3 regions of the Alteromonas sp. MmMcT2-5 genome follow, and region 2 is predicted to be linked to each of the others. Evidence: predicted binding sites of a transcription regulator. Region 2 holds the regulator's gene; each other region holds the start of a gene.
What was found. Region 2 encodes FNR, which switches genes on or off when oxygen is low (the NO sensors DNR and NnrR bind a similar motif). Its sites were predicted from a motif close to TTGATCTAGATCAA; they were not measured.
Positions count from the first base shown of each region.

Region 1 (6,206 bases), on a different contig from region 2:
GAATAGCTTGGCAACCGATAAATTATTAGCTAGTGTGGATTATGACATCACCGCTATTGATGTCATAGCCCAGCGCAATGCCTTATCTGTATCGCAAGCAATGGCATCATTATTAGAATATGAGTTGCGTGGTTTAGTGGCCGCTGTCCCTGGTGGTTACGTTAAATTGAGGGGAAAATAATATGTTCGATATCCTCATGTATCTGTTTGAAAACTTCATTCACAGTGAAACGGAAATTCGTGTTGACCAAGACGAGTTAACGGAAGAGCTTGTGCGCGCAGGATTTCATCACGATGAGATTTATAAAGCCCTCGCATGGTTAGAAAAGTTAGCGGCACTGCAAGAGACGGACATCAAACCGTACTTTTGCAAAGGTATTAGCACTAGCTTAAGCCGTATTTACACGCATGAAGAACAAATGCGTTTAGATGTGGAATGTCGCGGTTTTCTTATGTTCTTAGAACAGGTTAATGTGTTGGATGCCTCCACACGCGAAATGGTTATAGATCGCGTTATGGAAATTGATTCCAATGAATTTTGCTTGGAAGACCTGAAGTGGGTTGTGCTAATGGTACTATTCAACGTACCTGGCAAAGAGAAAGCCTACGCACAAATGGAAGATCTTTTGTTCGAAGAGCCAGATGGTGTTCTGCATTAATGCAGTTGTAGTCACTGGTATTTGAATCTTTACTTAAAAATGCGCTGTGAAATTGCAGCGCGTTTAAGGCCTTAACGTCCAATACATGTCTAAAATAGACCATTCACTCTTTTCAGCGCACGAGCACGCTCTCGATGATAATTTCGGAGATTGCCCCGAGTGCGGTAAACCTCTTCATATAAAGAATAGTAAATCGGGTCCTTTTATCGGTTGTACAGGCTATCCTGAATGTAGCTTCAGCAAGCCACTTCACGATAAACAAACCACCATACTTAAAACCTTGGACGGCGTAGCCTGCCCTGAATGCGCATCCGACTTAGCCATAAAGAAAGGGCGGTTTGGCATGTTTATCGGCTGTACCAATTTTCCTTCATGCCATCACATAGAGCCCATTAAAGAAAAAGAGGATACTTTGGTGGATTGTCCAAAGTGTAAGAAAGGGCATCTAATCTCGCGTACTAACAAATACGGCAAACAGTTTTTTGCGTGCAACCATTATCCACAATGTCGATATGTGCTAAATTTCACGCCGGTTAATGAAAGCTGCCCAGATTGCGGTTGGGGAGTATTGATAGATAAAAAGGGGCAGTTACAGTGTCCTCAGCCTAGTTGTGGCTTTAAAAAGTAATAATACGAACAACTAAACGAAGAACTATACGTAGAGATTAAAACCATGTCTGATATCCAAAATGGGAACGTAAACACGTTTACCCCCGTTGAGGCTAACTCACCTGAAGTAGACCCTGTTGTTGCCGCATTCCAAGCTGGCAGTTTAATCGTTTATCCAACCGAAGCGGTAATGGGCATCGGATGTGACCCCGACAATGAAGCCGCTGTAAATGCGCTGTTAGAGATAAAACAGCGACCGGTAGAAAAGGGCGTGATCTTGATTGCTGCAAACTACAGTCAGCTACTGCCTTATGTTAACGATAACGCCATTCGCCCTGACAGACGCACCGATATTTTTTCGAGCTGGCCAGGCCCTAATACTTGGCTATTACCTAAGTCGTCATCTGCGCCAGTTTGGTTAACCGGCAAGCATAGTAAAATAGCGGTGCGCGTAACTAATCACCCTGTAGTAGTGGAATTGTGCAACAAGTTAGGTAAACCGTTAGTTTCTACAAGCGCTAACCTGACCGGCCAACCGCCAGCCACCACCACTGAAGAAGCAAAAGCCGTATTCGCTGATTCCGTTTTCTATGTCGAAGGGGAAGTAGGCGGTGCAACTAAACCCAGTACCATTCGCGATGGTGACACAGCAGAGGTAATAAGAGCATGACATCAGCAGAATTACTGGACGGTAAAAATGCCGCTGAAGTAATAGAACAAGTAAAAAGCTATTTACTAGGGCTGCAAGACACCATCTGTCAAACCCTTGAACTTGCCGACGGTAAGGGCCAGTTTGTTGAAGACAGCTGGCAGCGAGAAGAAGGTGGCGGTGGCCGTTCTCGAGTACTAAAAAATGGTGCGGTGATTGAACAAGGCGGCGTTAACTTTTCCCATGTGTTTGGCAGTCAAATGCCGGCATCAGCAACGGCTAATCGGCCTGAATTAGCAGGAAGAAACTTTCAGGCTATGGGTGTATCACTCGTTATTCATCCACATAACCCGTATATCCCCACGTCACACGCTAATGTTCGCTTTTTTATTGCAGAAAAAGAGGGCGAAGCACCTATCTGGTGGTTTGGCGGTGGCTTCGACTTAACGCCATTTTATCCGTTTAAAGATGACGTTGTACACTGGCATGATACTGCTAAAAAATTATGTAAGCCGTTTGGCGATGATGTCTACCCTAAGTATAAAAAGTGGTGCGACGACTACTTTTATCTAAAGCATCGCAATGAAACCCGCGGAGTGGGCGGTTTATTCTTCGACGACCTGAATGAATGGGGCTTTGAACAGTCATTTGCATTTATGCAAGCTGTTGGTAATGGCTTCATCGATGCTTACGTTCCTATTGTTGAACGTCGTAAGCAAACCGATTTCGGCGAAAGAGAGCGTGATTTCCAACTTTACCGCCGGGGCCGTTACGTTGAGTTTAACCTTGTATTCGACCGAGGCACTTTATTTGGACTGCAAACCGGCGGGCGTACTGAATCAATTCTAATGTCGATGCCGCCGCTCGCGCGCTGGGAGTATTGTTATACACCTGCACCGGGTAGCGCCGAAGCCAAGCTGACAGACTGGTTAAAACCTACTGATTGGTGATTAATTATTAAATAAGGCAGCGCTTAAATCCTTACGCGGACCGCCGACAGCAGCTTTCATCTTTAATGACTAAAAAACGCCGTATTAACGTTAATGCGGCGTTTTTTTGATCTACATCAAGGTGGAATATCATCTGTGTTTCAGTGAGTTATCAAACTTGCGCTGGATCAATGTTTCTCTTAACCACAGGCGTAAAGTATCGCCATCTTAGTTAAACACAAAAGAGACACATCATGCGCAAACACTTTTTTTCTGCATCTGCACTTTGCTTTACTCTTGCTGCACTCTCACCTTTAGCTAGCGCTCACCAGCAGGGCGACTGGATTGTTCGTGGCGGTCTTACTACCGTTGCTCCTGACGAATCTACCTCTAACATCGTCGCGGGTGGAACTGATCTTGGCGTTGCCCTTAATATCGATAACGATACTCAGCTAGGTCTAAACGTAGCGTACTTTATTACTGATAACATTAATATTGAGCTGCTTGCCGCAACGCCGTTTAAGCACGACGTGAATTTTTCTGTTGCTGACCCGTTAGGGACGGGTAACCAGCTTGGAGAAGTCACGCACCTTCCACCTACGCTTACCGCAAACTACTATTTTAATGATGCCAGCTCTGCGTTTCAGCCGTACATTGGTGCTGGTATCAACTATACCTTTATCTTTGATGAAGAGTTTACAGGTGCAAATGAAACAGCTGGCTTAAGCGACCTTTCGCTTGATAATTCATTTGGCTTGTCAGCACAGGTGGGAATGGATTACCAAATTGATACCAAATGGCATGTCAATGCATCGATTCGATTCATTGATATAGATACCGAAGCAACCTTCAAAGTGGGTGATGCTGCTGGAAAGGTAAGTGATATTGAAATAGATCCTTGGGTGTATACCTTATCGGTGGGTTACACATTCTAATTCTTAGTTTCATCACCTTATTAACTATGAGGCTTTCACAATTGCACTACTTTATGCGCCATAAAGAGCGTAGACAGTAACAGGGGAGTTGCGCGTTAAAAGGTTAATCCTTTCAACGCGCTTTTTTATTTTGTATTCACCATGTGATTGGCGAGTTGATCAAGTGCGTCTATCAACTGTTGAGCTAAGGCGATATCTTCAACCGTTTTAAACATGGCTTTTCGCATGCAATACATCCACTGCGCTTTTAACTCTGGTGTTACGGTATAAGGTAGGTGGCGTGCACGCAGACGCGGGTGGCCATACTGCTGCTGGTAATCATCAGGACCACCAAGCCATAAACTTAAATATAGAAAGAACACGTGGCGAATTCTGTCTAATGGCTGGGGGTGAATAGCTAGCAGTTCATTGGCGAGTGGATCGGTTTCCATTATGTCGTAAAACGTATTTGCTAATTCCCGTACTTTCTCCTCTCCACCTATACGTTCATATGGTGTACTCTGCGAAGCACGATTATCGCTTTTCTTCTTTATATTAAATAAGTCTCGTATTCCCATGAAAAAATTCGCTGTATTCGGAAATCCTATTGCACAGAGTTTATCACCAACTATCCATCAAATGTTTGCTGAACAAGTGGGAGAAAATATTTCTTATGAAAAGATACTTGCGCCCGTAGACGGTTTTGTAGATGCCGCCAACGCGTTTTTAGCTCAGGAAGGCGCTTTAGGTTGTAACGTCACCATGCCTTTTAAGCTTGATGCATTCAACTTGGCAATGGTAGATGACCAAGCAGCCAAAGATGCACAAGCTGTTAATACGCTAATGAATGGTGACAGCGGTGAAATATGGGGATTCAACACTGATGGTGTAGGGCTGGTAAACGATCTGCTTAACAGCGGTGTGGAAATTAAGGGTAAGCGCGTGTTGCTTATTGGTGCCGGCGGCGCAGCCCGTGGCGTAATCTCCCCGTTATTAAAAGCAGGGGCCGCCTCTTTAATCATCACCAATAGAACCAAAGCGAAAGCTGAGGAAGTGGCAAGCGCCGCTTCAAACGCTAAAGTGCAGGTGGCTGCGCTTGAAGATATCGCAGATGTTGCGCCTCATATTATTATCAATTCAACAGCCGCCAGTTTAAGCAATGAATTGCCGTGCCGTTTAAATGATGGTGTTTTACAAAACTGTGAAGTGGTGTACGACATGGTTTATAAAAACTCACCCACGCGCTTTATGAGAGAGGCGGCCGAACTTGGTGTTAAAACACAAATAGATGGGTTAGGGATGCTGGTTGAGCAAGCGGCTGAAGCATTCTACATATGGACACAAAAGCGCCCCGATACTTCAGATATTGTAAAACGTGTCAGGGCTATCGTTGAGCAAGGTGAGAAGCGAAACTAGTTCGCTTCTTCAAGGTACTCATCTTTCAATACAACATAGTTAACGGCAGATTGTTTCAGGAATGCCATTTCGGCGTCGTTGAGCGGTCTTTTCTTTTGCATGGGGTTTCCAACGTAAAGAAATCCGCTTTCTAATCTTTTGTTCGGCGGCACTAATGTACCTGCACCAATAAACACATCGTCTTCAACAACAACACCATCCATTACAATAGCGCCCATGCCAACGAGAATTCGATTACCCAACTGGCAGCCGTGCAGCATACACTTATGCCCAACGGTAACGTCCTCACCAATAATAAGTGGGAAGCCGTTGGGGTTTTTCTCAGATTTACGGGTAACGTGTAAAACACTGCCATCTTGAATATTAGAACGGGCACCAATACGAATTTTGTTCACGTCGCCACGAGCTGCTACCAGCGGCCAAATACTCGCATCATCTTCTAAAACTACATCACCGACGATTCTTGCCGAGCCATCAACATAGACATTCTTTCCTAATGTAGGAGAAACACCTTTAAAACTGATTACAGGTTGTGCCATAGAACTCTCTTTAAGCGAAATTATGCAGGACATGGTAAGCCTTTTTTAAAGAAATGCATAAAACACATTAACACTTGATGATTAATCTTGTTATCGATAGCTAGCTTCAATCTTTTAAAGCAACAATGCTGATATACTATAGAAAAAAATCAAAATGCTATTTCTACGGAGAGTTCATGTCAAAGCGCTATGTACTATTTGCGGCACTGCCTTATTCCTATTCAATATTGCGACCTATTCAATCTGAGATAAGAAAGCGTGGTGGTGAAGTAGCGTGGTATCTGGAGCATAGCTGTGAAGACTTGTTACTTGCCGATGAGAAAAGATTAGCAACAGTTGAAGAGCTTGTTGAGTTCAATCCCGACGCGACTTTGACTCCCGGTAATTACATTTATCATTTTATTCCTGGTATTAAGGTAGGCGTATTTCATGGCTACTTTATTGGTAAGCGTGGCGAACAGACCTATCAAGAAGATTCCCATTTCCGCATT
Region 1 is NZ_JAKRFB010000002.1:1,110-7,315, reverse strand. It holds gene dprA (DNA-processing protein DprA) at 1-181, shown strand, start outside; gene MHN09_RS02045 (DUF494 family protein) at 183-659, shown strand; gene MHN09_RS02040 (type I DNA topoisomerase) at 745-1,287, shown strand; gene MHN09_RS02035 (Sua5/YciO/YrdC/YwlC family protein) at 1,333-1,938, shown strand; gene hemF (oxygen-dependent coproporphyrinogen oxidase) at 1,935-2,867, shown strand; gene MHN09_RS02025 (OmpW family outer membrane protein) at 3,101-3,781, shown strand; gene MHN09_RS02020 (group II truncated hemoglobin) at 3,907-4,338, opposite strand; gene aroE (shikimate dehydrogenase) at 4,337-5,176, shown strand; gene MHN09_RS02010 (gamma carbonic anhydrase family protein) at 5,173-5,715, opposite strand; gene MHN09_RS02005 (UDP-N-acetylglucosamine 2-epimerase) at 5,892-6,206, shown strand, end outside.
Region 1: a site for FNR is predicted at 2,974-2,987, ahead of MHN09_RS02025 (OmpW family outer membrane protein). Genes of this name have one in related genera too.

Region 2 (6,206 bases):
GTTTCTTCGCCCTTCGCGCATAGCTCTTCGGCTCTGTGGAATTCCATAATACCCACGTCGGTAAGCTGAGGCTCAATAAGAATGTCAGGCGGGTCGCCAGCCAAACGTGAACGTGTGACGCGAGCTTGAAGTATCTCAAGTGAACTGCTCATCACGCTCATAATTCCAGGCGGGTTTCGCTTGTTCACTTTAGCGGGGACTTCGGTCAACTCTTCTTCCACTTTTTCAATCACATCAGAAGCAATGCCTTCTTCAGTCTTAACATTGCCAGCCGAGACGCTGTCTTTTTCATCTTTTTTCTCTAGGGCTTTTTCTTCTTTGTTGTCAGGGGAGAACCATTGGCGTAGTACGTTTTGACTCTTTGTAAAAAAGTCCTCGGTTTTGCGCTGGTTTTCTTCATGATCTTGTCTCAACTTTTCAAGACGAAGTGGTCGAAAATCGGCGTTAAGGTTAACCGCGATTACAAAATCGGCCCCTAATTGGCGACATAAGTTCACCGGTACAGGGTTTACAACGGCACCGTCTACCAACCAACGATCACCATGTGCTACGGGCGCAAAAAGTGCGGGAATAGCGCAGGATGCTTGAATGGTGTCTCCGATAGGACCAGAGTTAAACACTACTTCACGGCCGGTATAAAGGTCGGTAGCCACAGCCGCAAACGGCTTAAGCATGTCTTCATAAGTCGATTCACAAAACTCGCTTGCTAGCTTGTCGAAAACCTTCTGTCCGCTGGCAATGCCGCCGCGTCTAAGTCCTACACCCATAAGAGCAAGTACCTGCCAGTCGCTAAGGGAACAGGCCCACTCTTTCAATCCTTCCAGCTTGCCACTTGCGTAGGCAGCACCAACATAGGCACCAATAGAGCATCCCGCTACAACGTCAATTTTTACGCCGAGTTTTTCTAATGCTTCAATTATGCCAATGTGAGTCCAGCCCCTTGCGGCACCGGCACCTAGCGCAAGTCCAATTTTCATTTACTTAGGTTCCATAATGTTTATTACTTCAATAGTATTATCTTCATCACTGAAGTCCGTACTATTTTCTGTAGTGAAAGAAGGTTCATCGAACCCGATATCACCGTCTTCTACCGGGCCTTCTTGTGTAGCAATAGCTTTAAAATCATAAAGGTTGCTGTCGATTAAGTGTGAAGGCGCTACGTTTTGAAGCGCGCGGAACATCGACTCTATACGACCTGGGAAGCGACGGTTCCAGTCTTGAAGCATAGCCTTTATGTTTTGGCGCTGTAGGTTTTCTTGTGAGCCACAAAGGTTACACGGAATAATCGGAAATTCAGCGGCCTGAGAATATTTCTCGATGTCTTTTTCTGTGCAGTACGCCAATGGACGAATAACGATGTGTTCACCGTTGTCGCTGACTAGCTTTGGCGGCATAGACTTAAGCTTGCCACCATGAAACATATTGAGGAAAAACGTTTCTAGCATGTCGTCGCGGTGATGACCTAATGCAATTTTAGTCGCACCTAACTCTTTTGCCGTGCGGTACAAAATACCACGGCGCAAGCGAGAACAGAGAGAGCATGTTGTCTTTCCCTCTGGAATTTTGTCTTTAACAATAGAGTAGGTGTCTTCTTCTACAATTTTGTAGTCAACGCCAATGCTTTCTAGATATTCAGGCAAGATATGTTCGGGGAAACCAGGCTGCTTTTGGTCAAGATTAACCGCAACGATATCAAAATGAATAGGCGCAATCTTCTTTAAAAACAATAAAATATCTAGCATGGTGTAGCTGTCTTTACCGCCAGATAAACACACCATTACTTTGTCGTTGTTTTCAATCATACCGAAATCGCCAATGGCTTTACCCACATTGCGGCGAAGTCGTTTCTGAAGTTTGTTGAAGTTGTACTTTTGCTTACTTTGCGCAGCATTTAATGGCGACGCGTCAGCACTGTTTGTGCCTAAACTCATAATTAACTAGCTTGGTTTGTGATAAAGCCACCATTATACATTAAAGCGGCTTTTCGAGACCATGCTTGTGAAGTTAAATTTGTTGGTGACATACCGCGTTGGCCGCTAAGTAACGGCAAACACGGGCTATGTAGTACTGATAAAAAGACTACACCGACAACGGCGACACAAATCCATCTGGCTTAATAGCAAGCACATCGCAATTGAGTTCGTCGATCACGTGTTCTGCAGTGTTACCAATTAGGGCCGCTGAAATGCCCACACGGCCAACGGTACCAATAACAACCAGCTCTGCATCCAGTCTTTTTGCCACTTGCGGGATAACTTTTTCCGGAAGGCCTTCTCTTACTACGCATTTGTTTTCAGGAATACCGTACTTTAACGCGTGACTACGCATTTCTTTTAAATGATGATTTTTTACCGCGTCGTGATAGGTATCGGGGTCGAACTCAGGTACTTCTATGGCGATATTAAGTGGTGTAGAAGGGTAACTGTTGACCAAATTTACGCTCCCTTTCAATAAAGAGGCGTAGTCGTTAGCAATGAGGGTGAGCTTATCGTTAAGTGCGGCATGCTCATCGTCTTCACTGCCTACGTTTACTGCAGCAATAATCTCTCCTCCTTCTGGCCAGTCGTGCTCTTTAACGAGCAATACTGGGCGAGGGCATTTACGCATTAAATGCCAGTCGGTGGGGGTGAAAATAACAGAAGCAAGATCGTCGTGCTTTTTGGTTGCCTTTACCACTAAATCTATCTGATTGTTTAGGGTGTAGTAAATGATCGACTCATACGCACGATTATTCCATTCTACAACGATATCAGTTTCAGTGAATCCTTGTTCTCTTAAGTGGGTGGCAAGCCATTTTGCATGCTCCTTTGTAACTGCATCGCGCATTGACTCGCGCTCATCCGGGCTAAGCATGGTCGTCATATCATAAGATAAGTCGTATACCACCATCATTGCGGTAACTGAAGCGCCTGTTTTTGAAGCGAGTTCATAAGCTCGGCTTAGTGCAGGTTGGTTATCGCGCTCGGCATCTACCACGGCCAGAATTCGTTTACACTCAATCATAACGTCCCCCTAACTACGAAACTTAGTAGCGGCTGTCGAAATCGAAGCTTTCTAATACTAACTATAAACGACATTGGGAAAAACGTAAGTTGTTTTAGATCAAGAATTTTACGAGGCGACCATGAGTGAACCTACCTAATTGAATATGGAGCAACCGGCGTGGCGCTGAAAGGGTAGATAGGTGGCTAACACAGGTTACAAAAAAGCGCGCTTAGTGCGCGCCTTATTTAACACTTAAAAAGGACTAACCGCAGACAACGCTAGGGCCGTTAAGCGCCGCTAGTTTGGTGTTTAGCCTATCGAAATCCAAAATAGTAATAAGCTTGCCGTCTACTTTTATGATGTTGTCTTTTTGAAAACGGCTTAACAGACGACTAATCGTTTCAATCGTTAATCCTAAATAGTTTCCAATTTCGTTGCGCGTCATGGTTAAGTGGAATTCTCTATGGGAAAAGCCACGCTCTTCAAAGCGTTGCGACAGGTGTGAGATAAAATACAGTAAGCGCTCTTCTGCGGTACGCTTGTTTAAAAGCATGATCATGTCGTGATCTTGTTTTATTTCAGCGCTCATGAAGCTCATGATCTGGTGGCGCAGCTTTGGAAATTGCACTGACATTTCGTCGAGGGTCTCGTAGGGAAGCTCACACACCATGGCAGTTTCTAACGCAGAAGTATAGCTTTGGTGTTTGTTCTCTCTTAATGCATCGAAACCGATAATATCACCAGGAAAGTGGAAGCCGGTAATCTGTTCTTCACCTTCGGTATTAGTCACAAATGATTTGAATGAACCGGTTCTCACTGCAAATAGAGAACGGAATTTATCACCAGTTTGAATCAGCGTGTCACCTTTATGAAGCGGCTTCTTGCGTTCAATAATATCGTCAAGAGACTCGATTTCTGTTTTGTTTAACGCCACCGGTAAACACAGGTGACTGAAACTACAGTTTTGACAGTGAATAGAAAATTGGCTTCCTTTGCTCATAATGCACGCTCTCTAAAAGAATACCCGACAATAATACACCCATTTTTAAACGATTGCGCCATGAATAAGATAAGCTGCATATATTGCCATTATTACTGCAATAATTTGTCTAAAATGGTTATGTTGAAAACTTCGAACAATATATTGGCTACCAGCGCTTGCAGCGAGCAAGGTGGGTAATGTACCCAAACCGAAGAAGAACATAATAGCAGCGCCTTCTAGCGCGTTACCCGCCGCGAGAGACCAGGTAAGTGTGGAATACACCAAACCGCAAGGAAGCCAACCCCAAATAAAACCATAAGGCAACGCACTTAAAGGGGTCTTAAAGGGCAAAAAGCGTTTTGAAAGCGGCTGGACTTTGGAAAATAGGCCTTTACCCGCATTTTCCAGCACTGTTAAGCCAGTCCACCACTTACCCAAATAACACGCCAGTAGAAGCAACATGATTCCGCTAAGTAGGGAAAGGGCATAGTTGGCAAGAGGTATATAATCTGCTGCAATTTTTCCAAGTGCCCCGGTTATTGCTCCGGCGATGGTGTAGCTCACTATACGTCCCATGTTATAGGCAAGGGTATAGGGTAGTGCTGAAGCGCCTTTAGGCGATACCATCCTTAGCGCAGCGACAATTCCACCGCACATTCCCACACAGTGAACTCCACCGGCTAAGCCGATAAGAAAGGCAGAGAAGTAGTTAATCCCTTCCATGTGGCGCTTGGCTTTTGTCTACTTTACTGTCTTGAAGTTGCTTGCGTTGCTCAGCTAGCTTTTTTTCTTCTGGCGGAAGATCATCGTCAAACAATATGCTATACCCTTGGCGATCTAAATCTTCAAATTGATTGGTTTTCACCGCCCAAAAGAATATCACGATGGCGACGGCAACAATGATGATGGCGATTGGAATTAATACGTAAATAATACTCATGCTATTTGCTCAAAAGTCGCGTTGAGTTTGTGACCACAATGATACTGCTTAACGACATACCAACAACAGCCATCCACGGTGAAAGTAGGCCTGATACGGCGAAAGGTAAGATCAAAACGTTGTAACCTACCGACCAGCCAATATTTTGCCTTATTTTTTGCTTCACTTGGTGCGCAGTTCGAATAAGTTCTGGTACAGAAAGCAGCTGATCGCCAAGCAGTATCACGTCGGCCGCAGTTTTAGCCACGTCTGTGGCATTACCCACTGCAATTGCCACATCAGCGCTGGCAAGAACTGGAGCGTCGTTAATACCGTCACCCATCATCATCACTTTCGCGCCAGATTGCTGCATAGCTTGAACGGCTTCGTACTTTTGCTCAGGTGTTAGGCCACCTTTAGCGGTCGAAATTGGCAATGGTGCGGTAAGCGCATTAACGTTTTGCTGTGTATCACCACTTAAAACGGCGAGAATATGGCTTGCAGCTAATATATCGAGAGTTTCTTGCGTATCTTCTCTCAGTGAATCCTTTACTTCATACGCCGCCATAATACGCCCCTTAACCGTGAGAAACACGTTAGCTGAAGGGAAAGCTTCAATGAGTTTTAGCTGTGATTCGTGAACGCTGAATGCTGCAGATCCCATAGAAAACAACGTGTCATTGATCTCACCGCTGATACCACCTCCTGGCGTAACGGTAAAATTAGTCACTTTGTGTACAGTGCTATCGATAACGTTAGCACTGCCGCTAGAGGCAGAATTCTCGCTAAAGGCTATACCGTCGCTAAAGGCTATACCGTCGCTAAAGGCTTTGGCAATCGGATGTTCAGAGCGTGACTCCAAAGCGCGCGCAATTGATAGCGCACTATTGCTATCCACACCGTCAGCGTACCAGGCATTTGAAATAGTAAATTTGCCTTTTGTGAGCGTGCCGGTTTTGTCTAAAGCGATGGTGTCAATGTCAGTAATTTGTTCTAGCGCATCGGCCCGTTTTAGTAAAATACCTTGTCGGTTTAACTTTGCCATAGCGCAAGTTAACGCTGATGGCGTAGCCAACCCTAGTGCGCAAGGGCAGGTTGCAACCAGCACCGATATGGTGATCCAAAATGCCTCGTCGCTACCCTGATACGCCCAAAAGCCATAGGTTAACGCCGAAATCAGCAATACCGCGGTAACGAAATAGCGAGAAAAATTATCGGCTATCTGCGCTGCTTTAGGTTTACTCGCCATGGCACTTGCTTGCAGCCTTACAATTTGATTTACCAGCGCATTTTTAAGGGTCTGCGTAACCGTAATGGTTA
Region 2 is NZ_JAKRFB010000022.1:64,082-70,287, forward strand. It holds gene MHN09_RS11110 (patatin-like phospholipase family protein) at 1-977, opposite strand, end outside; gene ttcA (tRNA 2-thiocytidine(32) synthetase TtcA) at 978-1,931, opposite strand; gene uspE (universal stress protein UspE) at 2,080-3,003, opposite strand; gene fnr (fumarate/nitrate reduction transcriptional regulator Fnr) at 3,248-3,985, opposite strand; gene MHN09_RS11130 (sulfite exporter TauE/SafE family protein) at 4,031-4,690, opposite strand; gene ccoS (cbb3-type cytochrome oxidase assembly protein CcoS) at 4,677-4,907, opposite strand; gene MHN09_RS11140 (heavy metal translocating P-type ATPase) at 4,909-6,206, opposite strand, start outside.

Region 3 (6,206 bases), on a different contig from region 2:
TTGTAGGCTTACAACTAAAAACAGCAGTAAAAAATAGTTGAAATATCTCATCAAAAATGGGTCGCACGTTTTAAATTTTTATTATAAGCCCAAGTGTAACAGAATGTTTTAAACTTGGGCAGCTTCTAAAATGAGGTTTTAAAAAACGTAAAGGACACATCTATCGCATTGATAAATAAAAATTAATTTTTCTAAAGCGTACAATATGAACAAAAGCAAAAGGCGCGTCCGACTAAATACACTTAGGGCTATTTCAATATTTTTATTTTACGCTTGCTGTACAGGAATGCGACCAACTGGAACAACCTGTCTGCGAATGCTAGGCTGTGGCGCTAGCCTGTACAAATCACCGTTCTGCCCTACATAGGTCTTTTTAATACCGCACGCTTTAGCAATATTTGCATGTGCTTGAAGGTGTTGATGCTCCCCGTGAACCGGAATAGCAATGTTCGGTTTAACCCAATGATACATGAGCTTTAATTCTTCTTCGCAGGGGTGACCGCTGGCATGAATTGGCAGCGTGCTATCTTCACTGTGAATAACCGTTACTCCCTTTGCCTGCAGCGCTTTACTTAATCGGTCTACACTCTCTTCATTTCCGGGAATAACTATCGAAGAAAATAGCACAGTATCCCCTTTGTCTAAGCTAAGGTAAGGGTGAGTGTCTTTTGCAAAACGCGCCAGTGCGGTATTTTTCTCGCCCTGGCTGCCTGTCGCTACGGCTAAAACTTCATGGGGGGGAAGATAACCTAAATGCTGGGGATCGGACACCGGTAAATCGTCCGGCCAAATGCCCTGTTGCTTGGCAATGCCGTACATGTTCATTAACGAACGACCGTACAGCGCCATGTAACGCTTAGTTTTCTTGGCGACTTTAGCCAGCGAAATTAGCCGTGCTATATTGCTACCAAAGCAACCTACCACCGCTCTCCCCTTTAACGGCGCGATAGTGCTTAATAGGCCGTCGTAACAATTTCTCTCTGAAATTGAAAAGCCAGGTTTTGTTGCATTGGTAGAGTCTCCAACCATGGCAAGAATATTCTCACTGCCTAGTCGCTTGTAAAGGCTAACGTCAAAAGGTAAACCTGTTATGGGGTTGGCATCAATTTTCCAGTCTGCTGTATGCAATACTGTGCCTACTGGTGTATTGATTTTTAGTGCGAAGGGTTCTGGAAGCGAATGAGTAATGGCTAGCCAGTTAACGCTAAAAGGCCCAATTTGCTTGGTATCGCCTGCATCGACTTCAATAATGGCAATACGGTTAGCCAATTTGCTCCTTGCAAGCTTTCGCCTTAACACTTCGGCGGTAAAAGACGTAGTATAAATTGGCTTTTGGAAACGTTCCCAAAGGTAAGGAATTGCGCCTACATGGTCTTCATGGGCGTGGGTAATGACAATGCCAGCCAGTGCTTCTTTTTGTTTAGCAATAAATGAAGGGTTCGGAGCCACAACGCGATGCGTAGTGGCTTTGAACGTATTCTGGTTAGACGCTTGGCTGACGCCTTTGTAGGCAGGTACGAGAGGCTCATCAAAAGAAACCCCACAGTCAACCATTAACCATTGACCATCATGACCATACAAATTGAGGTTCATCCCAATTTCGCCCGTTCCGCCTAACGGAAGAAACCACAAATCATCAGCAGATGGGTGCAACAAAACGGCTATTACCTTCTCTCAGAGCATTGAATATTAGTTTGACGTTTAAATCTAGGAGCGCAGAGCCATCATTCGTGCAATTCAGCATTAAGTTGGTCTATCACTTCGGCCCACGCAGCGTCTTCAACAATGGCATCTTTCAAAAATGCAGACTGACTTTCATTCCAATAAGGCGCTTCATGAAGATGTTGGCTCTTATTCAGCCCTCGATGTGTTTCAAAAAATTCAGCAATTTCTTCGTCTGAACTTCCTAAACCGAGTTGGCTAAATAGACTATTCATTGTGGGTTGCTCAGTAAACATAACGCCTCCTTGGGTTATTAATTAAGGGCACAATAAACGCCAGATACGTTGTATCCAACTAACGTTTTTATGCCCATTTGCTCACTGGATAATTACCCTTTGTCTTCCCCTTGAGATCACATTTTAAAGGTAGTCAGCGAACTCTTCTGGCGTAATCACCTCTCCTTCTTCAGCAGGTACAGGACATACAATGACCATTAATTCATCTTGCGTCATGCCCGGCACCCACTTAGTCAAAAACTCTTCGGTGCTTAATTCCATCGCTTCACAGTGTGCCCAGTCTTCGGTTGCCCACAAGAGTGCTAACTCAGCATCAGGCCAAACCGGAACACCATCTTCTTCATCAGTAGTTAGCATTACACAGCCGTGCTCATCTTTAAGAATGAAGAGTTTCTCTTCCGCTTTAATTGTTGCAAGGCTTGCTTCTAGTCGTTGAAATGCGTTTTTTTCCAATAAAGGATGTAATTGTGACATAAGTTTCTCTCTTTAATTCTGCGACTCACATGCCTTTAAATTAGGCACAGTGGGTAAATTTAATGGCAGCGGTTAACACGCTTTAGACACGCTTTCTATTATCTCTGCTAGACCCACTCGTCTGACTTGCTTCATGCTGTGCATATACACCTTAAACGATACGTTTTCTAACATTTCAATTCTGGTCACTTTCACACTACCGGGTAACTGACTCTCAACGTTGGTCGGTAATACGGCAATACCACCTTCGCTCTGTAAATTGTTGAGCGCAAGATTCAACGAATTGGTTCTTAGCTTTGCATCGCGAAGTTGAGGGTAAGCAGTAAGCAACCAGTCTCTTGCCTTAGTTCCCCAATCAATAGCCACAAAATCTGCTGCATCAATAGTCTCAGACGCTTGTCCAATTCTATATAGCGCCAAATCCTGCTGTAGCAATACATCACTATTTACTTCTTCAGATTTCAACGGTTCCGTGGAGAATGATAAGTCCGTCACCCTTTCGTGCAATTGTCGCGAAAGGGTATCTAACGTAAGAACTTCAGCCTTTACTGACCAATCGGGAAACGAGTTGTGTAGGTGACTGAGCATCTGAGGCAATAACAGCTCGCTCGCAAGCTGTGTTGCGCCGCAAACAACATATTCAGAGGATTGAATTTGGAGCTCTTGTTTTGCTTCGTTTAGCGTTGCGCATAATTGCCTAGCGTAAGGCAGAAGTTTCTCACCAGATTGAGTGAGCTGTATACTGTTGCGTTGCCTAATAAAAAGCGTGGTATGAAAATACTCTTCAAGTAGCTTTATGCGTGCACTGACTGCAGATTGAGTAAGGTAAAGGTTTTCAGCCGCTTTACCAAAGTGACGAGTTTTTGCCACCTCTATAAAGGTGGTGAGAAAGCGTATATCCATGCTTATTGTACAACCGAATCAAAGTGGGTCTAAATTGACACAGATAATACGGCAAGTAAACACAAAAGCACAGAAGCGCACCGCTATAAACGGTACGCTTTATTAAAATTTCACCAACTCGCTGAATTAATACTCTTCTTGGTGCAGGCGACGCTGTTTGTCACGGCGTTGCAGGTCACGCTTCTGCTTTTCCTTTACAGTACTTTGACGTTTGGAACTTGGCTTTTTAGCGTGAAAATCTTCCTCTTCTACCGAGTCCCATTCATCACGCTGGTAACGATAGTCTTTACTCATTGACTTCTCTGGGTTGTTAACACACTTCAATTATTATCTTAAGTGACAAAATAGAAAACGAATTTTAATCATCGTAGCGACAAGAATTTTTGATTATTCTCATCAGTGATTTTCATAGACTTTTAACGTCCAACTCATTTACGCTCGTGTAATAGCGATACCCGTTGCAGGGCCAATAAATAGATACTTATATTTCACTTTAATTTCAAAAACTTAGACACATCATACTTGAGGTTATCACCTCGTACTTTCTGTATACTTTTCTAACGTAATCTAAAATTTAGTGTTAGATTTTATACCGTTAAAAATTTTTTATTGATAAGAGAAAAATCTTTTGTTTTATCTTCGTTTTTAATTATCTTAAAAGTGCGCTGAACAAAACATTACGTTGGGTACAACATGAAAAGTTTAGCTATTCGACAATCTGCAAAACCTTATATTGACCGTCAGAAGTTTCCATACGGTTTTCGTAAATCAGGTGACTTCAGTATTACTGAAGCCGATCTTCTAACCCACTACGGCAAAACACTGCTAGGACTTGAAAATGGCGAGTTGTCGCCTGAAAGTGATGATGAGAGACATTTCGTCGAATTCGTTACAGGTAAAGTTGAAGCTAGCAATAACCTAGAAAAAGCCTGGGCGAAATACGTCAGATTAGCAAGGGGCAAAAAGCACTTCTACACCCTTCACAGCAGTGCGAGTAACCAGTCAGACTATGATGAAGATTACTCTGATGAAGAATTCGATGTAGCATAATGCTACATCATTACTAAAAAGCTCGCTCCGGCGAGCTTTTTTGTTATTGAACAAATGATCTCAATCAACTTCAGACAAGAACAAAATGAAGAAACATTAAGGACTGTCTACACTTAGTAGTAATACAGAGTGATGTGCAGTGAATTGTGCATTTCATTCTGAAAAACGAGCCCATGCAAAGGAGGCGCAACGATGATCATTAGTTCAAAACAGCTTACTCACTTTTCTATACATGCCCTTGATGACAAAGTGGGCGGCATCCGCGATATCCTTTTCGACGACGAAACCTTCACTGTTCGCTACTTGGTCGCAGATACCAATACTTGGCTACCGCTTAGCCGCAAAGTGGTAATATCACCTATATCTGTCAAACAGCTAGATGAAGATAGTGAGTCTGTTCATATCAATATGACAGTTGATACATTGAAAAACAGCCCCTCTATTGACGAACATAAGCCTGTGTCACGTGAATACGAAGAAAACCTCTTCAAATATTTTGGTTACGGATACTATTGGATTGGTCCAGGAGCATGGGGAGAGTTCGCACATCCAAATGAACTGGTCGAATTACAACGCGCTGAAGAGTCTGAAACTGAAACCCCGAAAAAAAGCACCAACCACCTAAGAGCAGTGGGCGAAGTTGGTGGATATGAAGTAGCTACAACCACAGATAACGTGGGCCACATCAGTAACTTCGTCATTGACACCGAGAGCTGGAAGATAATCATGCTAGTGGTAGATACCAACAACTGGCTTCCGGGTGGTAAACATCTCGCACTTCTACCTAGCGATATTGAAAGTATCGACTGGGCGGCGCACAGCGTAGTAGTGAATTTAAGTCACGACGAATTGGTTGATAGACCTGAAGTGGAAAGTGAAAAAATTTCTGAAGAAGGCTATGTGCCTATGCTTTGCGAGCAATTGAATAAAACCGGAAATTAATAACCGAAGAATGTCATTGTTGGCGATTTTTAGTTAGGAACTTTACAATGTCCGTTGTTGAAGGCGGACATTGTAGCTTAAGATACAAAAAGAAGATTACTCGCAGAAAAATTCGTACATCAAAGCAATTAAACGCTTGACGCGCTCGTCTGCTAAGCGGTAGTAAATAGTTTGACCTTGCCTTCTTGTGGCCACCATCTTTGATTCTCGCAATAAAGCAAGGTGCTGAGAAATCACTGGCTGCGAGACGCTAACAACTTCGAGAAGTTCGGTTACCGATTTTTCCTCTTTCAGCAACGAACAAAGCACCATAAGGCGTGTTTTATTCGCGAATTGCTTAAGGAAGATCTCGGCTTCCGCAGCGTGTTCCATTATATCATCTGAACCTATTACCATATCCTCGGACATAAGCACTCTCTATCTGTAAAGTATTTCGGCACCAATTTAGCCATTTACTATACTAAAGTATAAGGCATTTTGCCGACCTGCCAATTTATGCGACGAATCGCCGTATTTTACATTGTTTTATTACGCTGACATCAATATATTAGATTTTACTTATTTCAACTAAGTTTAGGCAAAAAGGAAAAATATGCTTATAGACATGAAGACTCGAATAGAAAACATAGACGTGAACTTACGCACTGTATCTGCGGAGCAAGCGGCCAGTGAGTGCCGAAACAATAGCGGTATACTGATTGATGTACGAGAGAGTGCCGAAGTTGCCAATCAGCCCGTACCTTCTGCGCTTCACATACCACGCGGCGTGCTCGAAATGAAGGCACTGGAACAGTTTAAAGATGCTTCAGCGCCACTTTATATTCACTGTGCGTCGGGCGTTCGAGCAAAACTAGCTGCAGAGCAACTTATAAAGATGGG
Region 3 is NZ_JAKRFB010000036.1:17,383-23,588, forward strand. It holds gene MHN09_RS14720 (EAL domain-containing protein) at 1-51, opposite strand, end outside; gene MHN09_RS14725 (ribonuclease J) at 268-1,656, opposite strand; gene MHN09_RS14730 (DUF2789 domain-containing protein) at 1,725-1,958, opposite strand; gene MHN09_RS14735 (DUF2750 domain-containing protein) at 2,082-2,432, opposite strand; gene MHN09_RS14740 (LysR family transcriptional regulator) at 2,505-3,335, opposite strand; gene MHN09_RS14745 (hypothetical protein) at 3,462-3,629, opposite strand; gene MHN09_RS14750 (DUF413 domain-containing protein) at 4,029-4,385, shown strand; gene MHN09_RS14755 (PRC-barrel domain-containing protein) at 4,578-5,327, shown strand; gene MHN09_RS14760 (metalloregulator ArsR/SmtB family transcription factor) at 5,424-5,735, opposite strand; gene MHN09_RS14765 (rhodanese-like domain-containing protein) at 5,920-6,206, shown strand, end outside.
Region 3: a site for FNR is predicted at 4,440-4,453, ahead of MHN09_RS14755 (PRC-barrel domain-containing protein). Genes of this name have one in related genera too.